DNA from 3 places in the Kitasatospora sp. NPDC058184 genome. Region 1 is predicted to be linked to each of the others. Evidence: riboswitches for the same ligand, from Rfam matches in the RefSeq annotation. Region 1 holds a riboswitch; each other region holds the start of a gene.

Region 1 (5,138 bases):
CATGCCGCGCACCCGGGCCCGCTCCAGCCGGCCGAAGCCGCGGGCCGTGGCGGTCAGGGCGCCCAGCACGGGCAGCCCCAGCGCGGTGACGAAGGTGGCGAGGCCGAAGCAGAACATCGTGACCGCGACGGCGAAGCCGAGGATCGCCACCGGCAGACCGGTGAGCGCGTAGCCGACCTCGCGGTAGTAGTACGCCGAGAACGGGGCCCGCCACAGGGCCGGACGCCGCTCGGTCCGCCGGGCCCGGACGGGGCGCGGGTCGTCACCGCGACCGCCCAGAACGTCCCACTCCCGGTCCTCCACGCTGCGGCTGCTGCTCATGTTCCCGGCCCCCGGCCCCTCGTGCTGTCGTCTGTCGCTCGTTCGTCCCGCTGACTGCGTCCAGTCTGGTGGACGCGCCGCCCGGCCGTGATCCGGAGGCCTGGCGGATCCGGGGTGGGGTTAACCCCCCTCCACCCGGGCGGCCGGGCCCGGCCACTCCTCGGCGAGCAGCGTGAAGAGGTACGCGTCGGACCGGTCGCCGCCCGCGGACCCGGCGGACCGGACCCCGCCCTCGGACCCGTCGGACCGAGGCCGCCCCTCCGGCCGGAAGCCCAGCCGGGTGAGCACCCGGCCGGGGGCCGGGTTGGCCGCGGCGGTCCGGGCGGTCAGCCGGTGCAGGCCCAGGGTGCCGAAGGCGAAGTCGCGGAGCAGGCCGACGGTCTCGCCCGCGTAGCCCCGGCCCCAGGACCCGCGGGCCAGCACGCACCCGAGGTCGGCGGCGCCGTGCCCGTCGAGGGTGAGCGCGGCCTGCCCGATCGGCGTCGCGTCCCCGGGCTCCTCGGCGTCGGCGAGCCTGGTGACGGCGAGCCGGTAGGTGTCCCGCTCCTCGGCCATCGCCTCCTCCAGGTAGAGCTCGATCTGGTCGGCGCAGTCCTCCCGGCCGCTCGGCCCGAAGGGCAGGTGGCGGGTGACCTCGGGGTCGCCGAACAGCGCGTGCAGCGCGTCCACCTCCTCCTCGGTGTGGTGGTACTCGCGGACGGCCAGGCGCGGGCCGGTGAGTCGTACGGGGACCATGGCTGCCGACCCTATCCCCGCCCGGCGGCTACCGTTCGGACTATGAACGACGAAGACCTGCGGCTCGCCCCGCGCACCAAGGCCGCCGACCTGCTCGCCTGGGCGGCCGAGCAGGGCCGCGCGCCGGTGGCCGAGGGGCCGCTGCGCGCGGTGCTGGCGCTGCTGGAGCTGGGCGAGGGCAGGATGCACGACGGCTGGCCCGAACTGACCTCCGACGCGGTGGAGCACCTGCTGTACGAGCGGCTCCACCTGTACGTCCAACCCGCGCCCGAGGAGGACCCGTTCGCCTACGGCGACGCCGTCCGGCTGCTGGTCGACCACCAGCGGGCGTCCCGGCGGCTGAACGCCAAGCGCCAGGAGCGGCTGCACGCGGAGGCCGAGTGGCAGGGCGAGGTCGCGGCCGGGCTGCTGCGCCGCGCCGACCTGGTGACCTGGCCCCGGCTGTACGCGCTGCTGCTGCACGCGTACGGGGTGGACGTCACGGACCCGGCGGCGGTGCGGGACTGGCTGGCCGGCTTCGGGGAGCTCCCGGAGGAGGAGCGGCTGGCCGCGTACGAGGCGCTGGCACCGGCCGGCTGGCTGGACGAGCCGGACGAGCAGGGCTGGGGCCCGGGCCGGGTGCTGTCGGTCGGCATGGCCACGGACGGCGCGCGGCGGCTGCTGGAGCAGGGCCTGATGCGGCGCAGCTACCGCAACCTGGCGGAGCTGACCGCGCTGGGGCGGCCGATGCCGGAGGAACTGGCCGGGGACTTCGGGCGGTTCGAGGAGGCGGCGGTCGAGGCGGCGCTCGACCTGTTCGGCGAGTGGACGGTGCCGGGGCTGCCGCAGCTGCTGGTGACGGAGTTCCCGGAGCTGGCGCCGGAGCCGGGCCAGGAGGAGATCGAGGCGTACCTGGCGCAGCTGCCCGCCGAGGAGTGAGACGCCGCGCGGAAGCCCCCGGTCCGGTGCTGGTGCTCCGGGCCGGGGGCTTCGCGCTGGGTCCGCCCGGGCGGGTGCCTCAGGGCGGGTGCGTCAGGGGTTGAGGCCGCGCTGCTGGAGCCAGGGCTCCGGGTCGACCGGGGCGCCGCCGCCGGGGCGGACCTCCATGTGCAGGTGCGGGCCGGTGACGTTGCCGGTCGCGCCGACCTTGCCGATCTGCTGGCCGGCGGCGACCTTGCCGGAGCCCTTGGTGATCGCGGAGAGGTGGCAGTACCAGATCTCGGTGCCGTCGGGCAGGGTCTCGACGATCCGGTAGCCGTACGAGCCGGCCCAGCCGGCCGAGGTGATGGTGCCCTGGCCGAGCGCGTGGACCGGGGTGCCGGTGTCGGCGGCGAAGTCCAGGCCGGTGTGCAGGTTGGCCCAGTAGCGGGCGCTCTGGCCGTAGTGGGCGGAGAGCCGGTAGTCCGTCACCGGGAGGGTGAGGGCGGCGGCCTTGGCCCGCTCGGCCTCCTCGGCGGCGCGCTTGGCCTCGGCCTCCTTGGCGGCGGCCTTGGCCTCCGCCTCCTGGGCGGCCTGGAGCCGGGCGGTCTCCTCGGCGGCGGTGCGCTGGCTGTCGGCCTGGTTCTGGATGCGGGCGGCGAGCGCGAGGCCGGGGTCGGCGGAGAGGGCGACCGCCGTCTCGTCCGGGGCCTCGATGGCGGGGGCGGCGGCCGGGGTCGCCGAGGTGAAGCCGGTGGCACCCAGGGTGGCGGCGACGGCGGTGACGCCGAGCAGCGGGGAGGTTCCGCGGGTCTGACGCGGCATCCGGTGGCGGTTGGTCTCGGCCTCCGCGGCGAAGTCCTCCGGGCCGAAGGCCTCGGGGCCGTCCGGGCCGGGGTGGTCGAGGAGCTGGGTACCGGCTGCGAAGCCGGCCGGGTGTGCCGGGGTGTGCGTCGACGCCACGGAGGCGCGCTCCTTTCCTTCCTTCGCGCCTACCGGGTTAGCTGACGGGTTCGGAGCAGGAAGGTCTCCTACGGCCGGGCCGGAGCCCCGCCGATTCACCCCAAGGAACGTGGTTCCCCGGCTCCCTGACCTGCCCGGAGGCCGGTCGGTGGGATTAGGCGACGGCGCACGGTGCCGTCTGGGTACGGCGTTGACAACCGCGCTGCGTTATCAAACGTTAATCCTAGGAGGCTCTGATTCCAAGCCATCCGTTCGGAGCAGCCCCGCGGCAGGTGATCGGACGTCAACGAACGGTCCCTCATGCACGGCCCCATCTGAGTACGCCTACTCATGTGCGGCCCGGCCGGGCCGCAGCATCCTGACGCCATGAGCGCACCGATGCAGACCCGCACCACGGCCGCCTACTACCTCCAGGCCGTCCTGTCCTTCGCCCTGTCGGGCACCGCCCTTGCCGTGGGGATCGTCTACCTGCCGGTCGGCGGGTGGACCCGGGCCTTCCTCGGGCTCGGCCTCCTCTTCACGGTCAGCTCCGCGTTCACGCTGGCGAAGGTGATCCGGGACCGGCAGGAGTCCAACGACATGGTCACCCGGGTGGACCAGGCCCGGCTGGAGAAGCTGCTCAGCGAGCACGACCCGTTCAAGGTCGAAGGGGTCTGACCGCTCCCTTCCCCCTCTTCTCCGACGCCTCCGACGCCTCCGACGCCCGACCGCTTGACGGCTAAGGCTATTAGCCTTAGCTTTATGGCTATCGGCAGCAACGCCGATGCCCCGCACCGGCGGCCCGAGGAGGACCCCATGAACGGCACCATCACCCCGAGCACCCAGTACCTCACCGTCCCCGGCGGCCGGATCGCCTACGACGACACCCGGCAGGGCGACGGCACCCCGGTCGTCCTGCTCCCCGGCATGCTCGACAGCCGGGCCGCGTACCGGCACCTGCGCCCGCTGCTCGTCGCCGCCGGCCACCGGGTCGTCACCATGGACCTGCGGGGCTTCGGCGAATCCTCGATCACCTGGGACGACTACGGCCCGGCCGCCCTCGCCGGCGACGTCCTCGCCCTGCTCGACCACCTCGGCATCGAACGCGCCGTCCTCGCCGGGAACTCGTACACCGGGGCCACCGTCGTCAAGGCCGCCGGGGACGCCCCCGAGCGGGTCGCCGGGATCGTCCTGCTCAACGCCTTCGTCGAGAACCCGCCGCAGGGCGCCCTGATGCGCGGCGCCATGGGCCTGATGGGCGCCGCCCTCGTCCACTGGCCGGCCGCCTGGGGCTTCTACCTGCGCCGGATGGCCTTCCCCGGCGCCAGGCCCGCCGACTTCGACGCGTACGTGGACGGGCTGGTCGCCGCGCTGCGCACCCCGGGCCGGAAGACCGCCACCCGCGGGTACGTCCACGGCGACTCGGCGCCGGTCGGCTGGACGGCCGCGGTGCGGTGCCCGGCCCTGGTCGTCATGGGCAGCAAGGACCCCGACTTCCCGAAGCCGGAGCTGGTCGCCGACCGGCAGGCCGCCGCGCTCGGCGCGCGGAAGGCGATGATCGAGGGGTCCGGGCACTACCCGATGGCCGACAACCCGGCGGCCACCGCGGACGCCCTGCTGCCGTTCCTCGCCGAGCTCGGCTGAGCCCCGCCCGTCCGCTGCCCGCCCCTGCCCGACCTGATCCGTACGGAGAGCCCGAACCCATGCCCCGCGTAGGACTGACCCCCGACCAGGTCGTCGACCACGCCCTCGCCCTCATCGACGAGCAGGGCGCCGAGGCCCTCACCCTGGCCTCCGTCGCCGCCCGGGCCGGGGTCGCCACCCCCTCGCTGTACAAGCACGTCAGCGGCGGCCTCGCCGAACTGCGGCGGCTGATCGCCGTCCGGGTCACCGGGGACCTCGCCGACCGGCTGGCCGGGGCGGCCGTCGGACGCAGCGGGGACGACGCCGTCGCCGCCGTGCTGCGCGCCTACCACGCGTACGCCACCGAGCACCCGCACCGCTACAACGCCCTCCCCCAGGCCCCGCAGCCCGACGACGACCTGGCCCGGGCGGCCGCCCGACTCGTCGGCGTGATCATCGCCGTGCTGCGGGAGTACGGGCTCGACGGCTCCGAGGCGGTCCACGCCGCCCGCACCGTGCGCTCCGTCGCCCACGGCTTCGCCTCCCTCACCACGGCCGGCGCCTTCCAGCTCACCGAGGACCTCGCCACCACCCAGGACCGCCTCATCGCCACCCTCACC
Region 2 (5,138 bases), on a different contig from region 1:
CGGCCGGGTCCACCGCGATGTACGGGGTCTCCCCCGGCACCGCGTAGTGCAGCCGGGCGCGGGCCTGCGCCTTGACGTACTCCGGGTCCTGCCAGCGGGCCTTCTCCCGGCGCAGCTGCTCGACCTGCTGGCGCGCGTGGTCGGCCTTCGCCCGCTGGGCGGAGATCTCGGCGCGCTGGGAGATGAACTGCCGCGTCGGGTAGGCGAGGATCGCCACCAGCGAGCAGAGCACCAGGACGAGGACGGTCGCCCGGCTCGTGAACCGGGGCCGGGCCGCCAAGCCCGGGATCCTCCAGCCAGCCATCTCCCGTATCCCCTCCTGGTCGCGACGGTGCCCCGCCGTCCACCCTACGGGGTGAACGGCGGGGCACCGGTCAGGCGTGCGCTACCGGGAGCGCTCAGCCCTCGTGGCGGAAGCGCGGGAAGGCGCCGCGGCCGGCGTACTCGGCGGCGTCGTCGAGGATCTCCTCGATGCGCAGCAGCTGGTTGTACTTGGCGACGCGCTCGGAGCGGGCCGGGGCACCGGTCTTGATCTGGCCGCAGTTGGTGGCGACGGCCAGGTCGGCGATGGTGACGTCCTCGGTCTCGCCGGAGCGGTGCGACATCATGCAGCGGTAGCCGTTGCGCTGGGCCAGCTCGACGGCGTCCAGGGTCTCGGTCAGCGAACCGATCTGGTTCACCTTCACCAGCAGCGCGTTGGCGGTGCCGGTCTCGATGCCGCGGGCCAGACGGGCCGGGTTGGTGACGAACAGGTCGTCGCCGACCAGCTGGACCTTGTCGCCCAGCTTGTCGGTCATGGCCTTCCAGCCGGCCCAGTCCGACTCGTCCAGCGGGTCCTCGATGGAGACCAGCGGGTAGGCGGCGACCAGCTCGGCGTAGTACTCGATGAGCTCGGCGGCGGTGAGGTCCTTGCCCTCGAACCGGTAGGCGCCGTCCTCGTAGAACTCGGAGGAGGCGACGTCCAGGGCCAGCGCGACGTCACGGCCGGGCACGTAGCCGGCCTTCTCGATGGCCTCGACGATGAGGTCCAGGGCCTCGCGGTTGGAGTCCAGGTTCGGGGCGAAGCCGCCCTCGTCGCCCAGACCGGTGGACAGGCCGCGCTCCTTCAGCACGCCCTTGAGCGTGTGGTAGACCTCGACGCCCCAGCGGACGGCCTCGGAGAAGGACTCCGCGCCGATCGGGGCGATCATGAACTCCTGGATGTCGACGTTGGAGTCCGCGTGCGACCCGCCGTTGAGGATGTTCATCATCGGGACCGGCAGGACGTGCGCGTTCGGGCCGCCCAGGTAGCGGAACAGCGGCAGGTCGCTGGCCTCGGAGGCGGCGTGCGCGACGGCCAGCGAGACGCCCAGGATGGCGTTGGCGCCGAGCGAGGACTTGTCCGGGGTGGCGTCCAGGTCCAGCATGGCCTGGTCGATCAGGCGCTGCTCGGTGGCGTCGTAGCCGACCAGCTCCGGGCCGATCTGCTCGATGACGGCCAGGACGGCCTTCTCGACGCCCTTGCCGAAGTAGCGGTTCTTGTCGCCGTCGCGCAGCTCCAGCGCCTCGAAGGCACCGGTGGAGGCACCCGACGGGACAGCGGCACGACCCGTGCTGCCGTCGTCGAGGCCGACCTCGACCTCGACCGTGGGGTTGCCGCGGGAGTCGAGGATCTCACGGGCTACGACGACATCGATGGACGGCACGAGGCATCTCCTTGCGAGAGCAGGGTCCGGTCTGACGGTGGTGCTGCCAGCAGGACGATTGCGGAGTCGTTACGACCAGAGCCTAACCGCCCGGGCTGCCGTGGCCGCGTCGGCCTCGGTCCCGTCTCACCGTGTGGCCCTGCTACCCACCGGTAGTTCACCTGCTTGTCCCAGCTTGTCCCACCGGAGCGGGCGAATGCGGACGAAGGGGACCGGTAGGACCGGCCCCCTTCGGACGGCGGGGTGGAGCGGCGTCGACGCCGAGCGCTCCGGCGCGGCGGCGGGCGCCCCGGCGGGCACCCCGGTCTCGGGGTGCTGCCGGCCGCGGGCGGTCCCGGCGTCGGGCGGGGCGGCTCAGCCGAGGTGCAGCACCTGGCCGGGCATGATCAGGTTCGGGTCGCCGCCGACGGTGGAGTGGTTCTGCTCGTACAGCGCGCTCCAGCCGCCGGACACGCCCTGGGCGGCGGCGATGGTCGACAGGGTGTCACCGGCACGGACGGTGTAGTCGTGGCCGGCGGCCTGCGGGGCCTGCTGCGCGGCGCGCGGGGCGTACTGCGGCTGGGCGGCGGCCTGGCCGGCGTACTGCTGGTAGACGCTCTGGTGGCTGGTCCAGTACCAGCCGCCGTTGTTCTGGTACCAGTACACCTTGGCGTCGGCGTCCCAGCCGGCCTTGCCGGAGAAGCCCGGGGTCTGCGGCTGCGCCTGCTGCTGCGGGGCGACCTGCTGGACCGGCTGCGCGGCGGGCTTCTGGGCCGGCTTCTGGGCGGCGGGCTTCTGCGCGACCGGCTTCTCGGCGGGCTTGGCGGCGGGCTTCGGGGCCTGCTGCTTGGGGGCGGACTGCGGCTTGGCGTCCGAGGAGGTGTCGACCGAGGCCGGGGCACCGCCCTTGGTCAGACCGGCCTTCTGGGAGCAGACCGGCCAGGCGCCCGGACCCTGCGAGGCCAGCACCTTCTCGGCGACCGAGATCTGCTGGGCCTTGCTGGCCTGGTTGGCCTGCGCCGCGTAGGCGGTGCCGCCGTACGCCTTCCAGGTGCTGGACGTGAACTGGAGGCCGCCGTAGAAGCCGTTGCCGGTGTTGATGCTCCAGTTGCCGCCGCTCTCGCACTGGGCGACGGAGTCCCAGGTGGAGGCCGGGGCGGCGGAGGCGCCGGTGGCGGTGAGGAGCGGCATCGCGAGTCCGACGCCGGCCACACCGGCGACGGCGATGGCCTTCTCGGCCTGGGTGCGACGACGGTGACGGCCAGTTCCAACGAACAGCATGAAGAGGTCCCTCTCCGTACGCCTGCGAGGTGAGCTGTCGGGTTCGGACCGGGAGGTGGCCCGGCCGCCGTACGCGGAAACGATTCCGCTCGGGCGGCTTCACCCCAAGCCGTGGGGAGACGGCAACAAACCTGGTTCCCCCGCCCCTGCCCAGGGTTCTGGTCGGTTTCCCGTGACGCGGCGGGCAGGATTCGGCGTTCCGCGTACGAGGTCCGCAGCTGCGAACTCCAGGGAGAGTAGACAGATCATCAGACCAATCACAAGCTCATATCACCGATATCACACAACAATTACGGCCCGTGTCCGATCGCCTACCAACAGCGGCGTTATGTCCGGATTGATGGGTGTTCACACCCCCGTCGGCGGGCGATCGGCGACGTCCCGTCAGCGCGATCTCAGCAGGTCGGAGGCGTCGAAGAGGCATCCGGAACGGGGTGCGGAGGGGCGTGCGGGGAACGGCTCTCCGGACTGAATTCCACCGGGAGTTCGCGCAGGCCACGCATGATCAGACCACCCCGCCAGCGCAGATTCTCCGGGCTTTCCGCGAGCCGCAGATCGGGCAGCCGGGAAAGCAGCGTGGCCAGCGCGGCACGCCCTTCGAGCCGCGCCAGCGGAGCGCCGATGCAGTAGTGGATGCCGTGCCCGAAGCCCAGGTGGGGGTTGTCCTTCCGGGCCAGGTCCAGGGTGTTCTCCGCCGCGAACCGGGCCGGGTCGCGGTCCGCCGCGGCCAGCACCACCAGCACCGGGTCGCCGACCGGGATGTCCACCCCGCCGATGGTCAGCGGACGGGTCGCGAACCGCCAGGTCGCCAGCTCCACCGGCCCGTCGTAGCGCAGGAGTTCCTCGATCCCGGTCTCCAGCAGCGCGCTCTCCCCGCGCACCACCGACTCCTGCAGCAGCCGGCGCTGCTCCGGATTGCGCAGCAGCGCGTAGGTGCCGTTGCCGATCAGGTTCACGGTGGTCTCGAAACCCGCGAACAGGAGGATGAAGGCCATCGCCGCGGCCTCGTTCTCGGTCAGGTGCTCACCGTGGTCGCCGGCCCGGATCAGGCCCGAGATCAGGTCGTCCCCGAGGTCCGCCCGCTTGCGGTGGATCAGCTCCAGCAGGTACGCCCGCATCCGCTTCACCGCCCGCCCCACGCCGCCGCGTTGGCCCCCGCCGTGGCGGATCATCATCCCTGCCCAGTCGCGGAAGTCGTCCTGGTCCTCGGCCGGCACCCCGAGCATGTCGCAGATCGCGTAGATGGGGAGCGGGAAGGCGAACTCGTGGATCAGGTCCGCCGAACCGCGCTGCGCGAAGCCGTCGATCAGCCGGTCGGTGAGCTGCTGCACCCGCGGCTCGAACTCGGCCACCCGGCGCGGGGTGAACGCCTTCGACACCAGCCGGCGCAACCGGGTGTGGTCCGGCGGGTCGATGTTCAGCAGGTGGGTCATCAGGTCCGCCTGCCGCTCGCCCGGGATGCCCACCCGGCCGGTGCGGTGCGCCTGCCCGCTGTGGTGCGCCGGGTTCTTCGACAGCCGGCTGTCCGCGAGCGCCTGCCGGGCGTCCGCGTACCTGGTCACCAGCCAGGCCTCCACCCCGCTCGGCAGGGTGGTGCGGTGCACCGGGGAGTGCTCGCGCAACCAGGCGTAGGCGGGGTACGGGTCGGCGGCGAACTCCCAGGTGAACAGCTGCGGGGCGGGGGCGTCGGACGACGGGGCGGCGGGCCGGGCGGGGACGGGCTGAGCTGGCATGGACCGACCGTATCCGGTGCGACGGGCCCGCCCTCCCTCCGGCGGGGCGCCGCTTCCCCGCCACTCCTCCGCCGCGCTTCCGCGACCGGACGCGTCGGGCGCGCCAACACTCCATGGCCGGTCCGTGGCCGGTCCGTGGACAGCTCTTGGCCGACTCTTGGCCGCGGGGCGGGCGTGAGCCTGGTCACCTGAGGGGTAATCCCTGTTGCGGAGGGTCAGGACGTGCCTACGATCCTCCGCAGTACGCGTGGGCGCCGGTGCGGTGTCGCCCACAGGGAGGAGCAGACCATGCGGGTCAGCGGGTCAGTCGTCGTCATCGCGGTCCTCGACGGCGGGTCGGGCGCGGGCCTCGCCCGCCGGTTCGCCGCCGCCGGCACCGCCGGAATGCTCATCGCCGACCAGTACGCCGGCATCGCCGAGGACCTCGCCGCCGAACTCGACCGGCCGGGCTGCCCCGTCG
Region 3 (5,138 bases), on a different contig from region 1:
GCCGAGTCGGTCGGCGGTTCCCCCCTGGACGGACACCCCGGGCTCGGCGGCCGCTCACCGCTCGACGGTCCCGTCGACGTCGGCGGACGGCATCGGCGCTCGGCCTAGGACGGGCCCCGCGCTCCGAGCGGGTCCTGTACTCCCAGCGGGCCCCGTGCTCCGAGCGGGCCCGGCGTTCCCAGCGGGCCCGGCGTTCCGGACGAGCCCTGACCCCGGGACAGGCCCTGCGCTCCGGAGGAGCCCTGCCTTCGGGACGGACGGCGCGCGGCCGGTCGACGGACACCCCGGGAGGACCGCACCCCGGGCACTTCCAGCAGGCCCCGTCGAGAGCCTCCGGCACCACGGAACCGCGAGCGGCTCGGCGCGGCCGGGCGGGCCGGGCGGCCGGACGGATCCGGGAGAGGCCTCCGGAGCGAAGACATCCGGAGGAGACAAAGACAAAGGCCGTCGTGGTGTCGGCACCCACGACGGCCCCCCGATGATGGAGCACGGCGGCTGGTCAGACCGCCAGGTGGTCGAACTCCCCGTCCTTCGCCCCCAGCAGCAGGGCGGAGATCTCGGCCCGGGTGTAGATGAGGGCGGGGCCGTCCGGGAACCGCGAGTTGCGCATCGCCACATCGCCGCCCGGCAGGGCCGCGAACTCGACGCAGTTGCCCTGGGAGTTGCTGTGCCGGCTCTTCTGCCAGACCACCCCCTGGAGATCGGCGGCGGCCATCCCGTTGTAGGTGTCGTACGAGCCGTGCGTGTCCTGCGAGTCGTGCATAGAAATCTCCCGAAGAGCTCCGGAGTTGTCGTCCAGCGCGGCGCCCCCGGCACCGCCGAAACGAACGGACCGGCCCCGTACCGGTCCGGCACAACGCCTCACTTGACGTGATGATAGCCGCAGTGCACGTGCATCAGCACGGGACATTGCAGGTGCACGAGGCCTTTTACCCGCAGCCGCGAACTCTTCACGGGCCCTTCCCCTGACGGTACGTAAACGGACATAGCCGATGAATCGTCGAGCCCGCGATAACCGGCCGTGAGCACCTCCCCGCTGAATGTTGATCTTCGAATGCCGGGAGTCGCCCACCCGTGACCCTCCGTCAAGCCGGGCTCATGCTGTGAGACATCTCACGCGCCCCGGGTGCAACGCCCGCCCCCTCGGATCACGTCGGGACAAGCACCGGCCACCACGCGGGGGTTGGGCGAAGAATGTCCGGATTGTAGGCAAAGCGCCCGGACCGGCGCCGGAGACGCACCGGGTCCGTACCGCGAGCACGCGAAACCCGTACGGCAGCCGACTGCAAGCCGGACGGGCCGATGTCCTACGATCTCCGGCATGAGCACCGCAGCCATTCCGGGCGCGCCACTGCCCGTCCGTACTCCAGGCTCCCGTGCGCGGGGGCGCCACCGTCGTCCCGAGCGCCCCGAGATCCCGGCCGGCGCCCCGGCCCTGGTGCTCGCCGTGCCCGCGACCGCCGGGCCCGAGTCCCGCTCGGTCGTCGAGGAGCTGCTCTCGATCGTCCGCACCGAGCAGAACGGCGTCCAGACCGCCGTCGGCTACCTCCCCGGTGACGGTGCGGCGGGCGCGAGCGGCGAGGACCGCACCGTGGCCGAGCTGCTGGCCCTGGCCGCCGAGGCCGGGCGGCCGATGCCCGTCCTGGTGCCGCTGGTGCCCGGCCCGCACACCTTCCTGACCGGGCTTCACGCGCTCGCCGCCGAGTACGGCGCGCCCGTCACCGACCCGCTGGGCCCGCACCCGCTGCTGGCCGAGGCCGTGCACGTCCGGCTCTCCGAGGCCGGGCTGGCCCGGGCCGACCGCGCCCGACTGTTCGCCATCGCGACCGCCGCGGACGGCGTGGTGCTGACCACCGTCGGCGGCGAGGACGCGGCCGCCGCGGCCGGCATCACCGGCGTGCTGCTGGCCGCCCGGCTGGCCGTGCCGGTCGTCGCCGCCGCGCTCGACGTGCCCGGCTCGGTGGCCGCGGCCGTCAACCACCTCAAGGACACCGGCTCGCAGCGCCCGGCGCTGGCCCCGCTGGTGATCGGCCCGGAGGCGGACTCCGAGCTGCTCGCCACCGCCGCCGAGGAGACCGGCTGCCCGTCGGCCGCGCCGCTGGGCGCCTACCCGTCGGTCGGCCAGCTGATCGCCTCCACCTACCTGGCCGCGCTGCCCACGCCGTCCCCGGAGGACCTGGCGCGGGCCGAGGCGGAGGCGGCGGCCGCCGCCGAGGCCGAGGGGGTCGTGGAGGGCTCCCGTGGCGCCCACGCGGCCGCCGAGGGGCCTGGCGGACGATAAGGACACCGCGCGCGGGTTCGCGCGCACCGAAGGGCCCGGAACGGATCGCGTTCCGGGCCCTTCCGCGTACTTCCCCCACCCCGTCCGTCCCGTACGGGAGTCACCCGGCAATGAAGGGGAATGTCCGTTCTGGCGCTATTTGAAAGGAAATAGGGAGCGTGGATTCACATGCTCCGATCGCGACCGCTCCCCCACCCGCCGGAGTGCGCCACTCCGCGATTCGACGCACCGTCACGCCACTCCTGAGGCGGAGCCAGTTGTCGGCTTCCACAACAGCATTGCCTGAAAACGATCATTTACGATCATGGTGAGTGGCAATTTTGGCAGTTTCCACTAAACCGTGATGCACATCACAGTGGTTTGCAGTTTGAACTTAAGTCTGATTAACGTGCTCCCCGTTCGTGACCACACGAACCCGGTCATCCGCAACGCCGAGTCCTGCCGTCGGATGTCCTGGAAGCGCGAAAACGCACCACGGCAGGAGCGGGGGACCCACAGGTAAGTCGCCCCGGACCGCTCTCCGGAACGGTCCAGGGCTAGGGGTGAAGCCGTGCTCACCGCACGGCCGGGCAACTCCAGCCCGAATCCGACAGCTCACCTCGCAGGCGTGGGAGAGGACCACGTCTTCATGCTGCCCACCAACGGCACCCGTCTGTCCGGCCGTACCCGTCGCGTGATCGCCGCCCTCGGCGTCGCGGGCGTCGGCCTCACCGTCCCCTGCCTCACCACCGGCACCGCCTCGGCCGCCTCCGTCGCCACCTGGGACAAGGTCGCCCAGTGCGAGAGCGGCGGCAACTGGAGCATCAACACCGGCAACGGCTTCTACGGCGGCCTCCAGTTCACCTCCAGCACCTGGTCCGCCTTCGGCGGCACGGCCTACGCGGCCCGTGCCGACCTGGCCACCAAGGACCAGCAGATCGCCGTCGCCGAGAAGGTCCTCGCCTCGCAGGGCCCCGGCGCCTGGCCGGTCTGCTCGGTCCAGGCCGGGCTCACCAAGGGCGGCGGCGCGGCCGCCGTTGACACCTCGGCGGGTTCGACCGCCGCCAAGCCCGCCGCGCCCGCCCAGAGCGCCAAGCCGGCCGCTCCGGCCGCGAAGCCCAGCGCCAAGCCCGCGCAGCCGCAGACCCCCGCCGCGAAGCCCGCCGCGCCCGCCCAGGGCGACGCACAGGCCTCCACCGACTCCGCCGCCTCCGGCAACCGGAGCGACTGGGTGCAGAAGCGCCAGCAGCAGGCCCAGGGCGGCGACTACACCGTCGTCGAGGGCGACTGGCTGTCCGCGATCGCCGACCAGCACAAGGTGCAGGGCGGCTGGCAGCGGCTGTACGACCTCAACCGCGGCACCCTGACCGAGGGTCCGGACACCATCTACCCGGGCCAGCAGCTGTCCTTCGGCGGCAACGGCCAGGCCCGGGCCGGCCAGTCCTCCGCCGGCACGTCCGGCTCGGACTTCACCTGGTTCGACCGCTCGCAGAAGTCCGGCCAGTCCGCGAACGGCGGTGCCGTGAACGCCCAGCCGACCGCGCAGCCCGAGGCCCCGGCCGCCAAGCCGTCCACCAAGCCGGCCGCGAAGCCCGCCACCAAGCCCGCTCCGCAGCCCCAGGCCCAGACGCAGACCCAGACCCAGGCGCCGGCCGCGACCGGCAGCATGGCCGCCGCGGTCACCTTCGCCCAGTCGAAGGTCGGTCAGGCGTACGTCTACGGCGGCACCGGCAACGGCGGCTGGGACTGCTCCGGCCTGACCCAGGCCGCGCTGCGCGCCGCGGGCATCTCCGTCCCGCGCGTCGCCGCCGACCAGGCCGCCGCCAGCACCCACGTCTCGCTGGACAGCCTCCAGGCGGGCGACCTGCTGTTCTGGTCCAACAACGGCAAGGACTCCGGCGTCTACCACGTCGCGATCTACATCGGCAACGGCAAGTACGTCGAGGCCGCCAACCCGAGCTCGGGCGTCCGCGAGCAGAGCATCGCCAACTGGGCCCCGGACTTCGCCGGCCGGGTCTGAGGACGGCGCACGGTCCACGGCGCACGGCCGACGGATGGCCGGTAACAGCTGACGGGTAACAGATAACAGCTGACAGCTTTCAACATCTGTCAGCTGTTATCCGTCAGCTGTCGGCCGTCGTCCGAACGCTGACCGCCCACCACCCCCGGGGAGAGTCTGGTCGCTCCTCCCCGGGGGTTCCGGCGTTCCCGGGGCCCCGGCGTGCCCGACCGTTCCCGACCGCGGTTCCGCCCCGTTCCGTGGTGGATCGCCGCCCCAGCGGGCATGCTGCTGCTCTGCACCCGAGGAGGAGTCACATGGCCCAGGTCACCGTCACCCTCGACGCGAACCTCGCGATCGACGCGATGATGCTTTCCGGCACCAAGAGCCCCCAGGACGCCGTCGAACTGGTCCTGCGCGACTACCTGGCCCGCGGCCGCCGCACCGAGACCCGTACCGGCGAGGCCGCCGACGGGCACCGCCTGACCGCCGACCGCCCTACCGCCCAGGAGGGCTGAGCCACCCCATGGCCCGGCACGGCCTGCCACGGCCCGCCACGGCCGACCGCGCGCACGCCGACGGGCCCCGGAGAGCGATCGCCCTCCGGGGCCCGTCCGACGGCCGTGGCGGCCGGGGTTCAGCGCGCGCAGGCCCCGGTGGACCCGCGCATCACCAGCTCCGGCTGGAACATGAACTCGCCGCGCTGGGCGGCGTTCCCGCCGACCTCCTCCAGCAGCGCGTCCACCGCCGCCGTGGCCATCGCCTCGACCGGCTGGCGGATCGTGGTCAACGGCGGCTCGGTGAAGGCGATCAGCGGCGAGTCGTCGAAGCCGACCACCGACACGTCCTGCGGCACCGACAGCCCGCGCTGCCGCACCG

Evidence for each region. Region 1 has a riboswitch for cyclic di-AMP ahead of ACFVXH_RS28190 (M23 family metallopeptidase). Riboswitches for the same ligand answer to the same signal wherever they lie in the genome.
Region 2: linked by a shared signal. The riboswitch ahead of ACFVXH_RS08655 (transglycosylase family protein) and the one ahead of ACFVXH_RS28190 (M23 family metallopeptidase) in region 1 are both predicted to bind cyclic di-AMP.
Region 3: linked by a shared signal. The riboswitch ahead of ACFVXH_RS03340 (transglycosylase family protein) and the one ahead of ACFVXH_RS28190 (M23 family metallopeptidase) in region 1 are both predicted to bind cyclic di-AMP.

What each region holds. Positions count from the first base shown of each region.
Region 1 is NZ_JBHVVE010000016.1:203,153-208,290, reverse strand. Features, by position in the region: gene ACFVXH_RS28205 (sensor domain-containing protein) at 1-321, opposite strand, end outside; gene ACFVXH_RS28200 (GNAT family N-acetyltransferase) at 442-1,056, opposite strand; gene ACFVXH_RS28195 (hypothetical protein) at 1,099-1,974, shown strand; gene ACFVXH_RS28190 (M23 family metallopeptidase) at 2,068-2,916, opposite strand; cyclic di-AMP (ydaO/yuaA leader) riboswitch at 2,929-3,087, opposite strand; gene ACFVXH_RS28185 (YiaA/YiaB family inner membrane protein) at 3,283-3,573, shown strand; gene ACFVXH_RS28180 (alpha/beta fold hydrolase) at 3,658-4,539, shown strand; gene ACFVXH_RS28175 (TetR/AcrR family transcriptional regulator) at 4,599-5,138, shown strand, end outside.
Region 2 is NZ_JBHVVE010000004.1:1,493-6,630, reverse strand. Features, by position in the region: gene ACFVXH_RS08665 (septum formation initiator family protein) at 1-304, opposite strand, end outside; gene eno (phosphopyruvate hydratase) at 399-1,685, opposite strand; gene ACFVXH_RS08655 (transglycosylase family protein) at 2,040-2,945, opposite strand; cyclic di-AMP (ydaO/yuaA leader) riboswitch at 2,951-3,119, opposite strand; gene ACFVXH_RS08650 (cytochrome P450) at 3,341-4,678, opposite strand; gene ACFVXH_RS08645 (SDR family NAD(P)-dependent oxidoreductase) at 4,967-5,138, shown strand, end outside.
Region 3 is NZ_JBHVVE010000002.1:13,636-18,773, forward strand. Features, by position in the region: gene ACFVXH_RS03325 (ATP-binding protein) at 1-108, shown strand, start outside; gene ACFVXH_RS03330 (DUF397 domain-containing protein) at 500-763, opposite strand; gene ACFVXH_RS03335 (hypothetical protein) at 1,322-2,281, shown strand; cyclic di-AMP (ydaO/yuaA leader) riboswitch at 2,732-2,902, shown strand; gene ACFVXH_RS03340 (transglycosylase family protein) at 2,889-4,280, shown strand; gene ACFVXH_RS03345 (hypothetical protein) at 4,577-4,777, shown strand; gene ACFVXH_RS03350 (LacI family DNA-binding transcriptional regulator) at 4,897-5,138, opposite strand, start outside.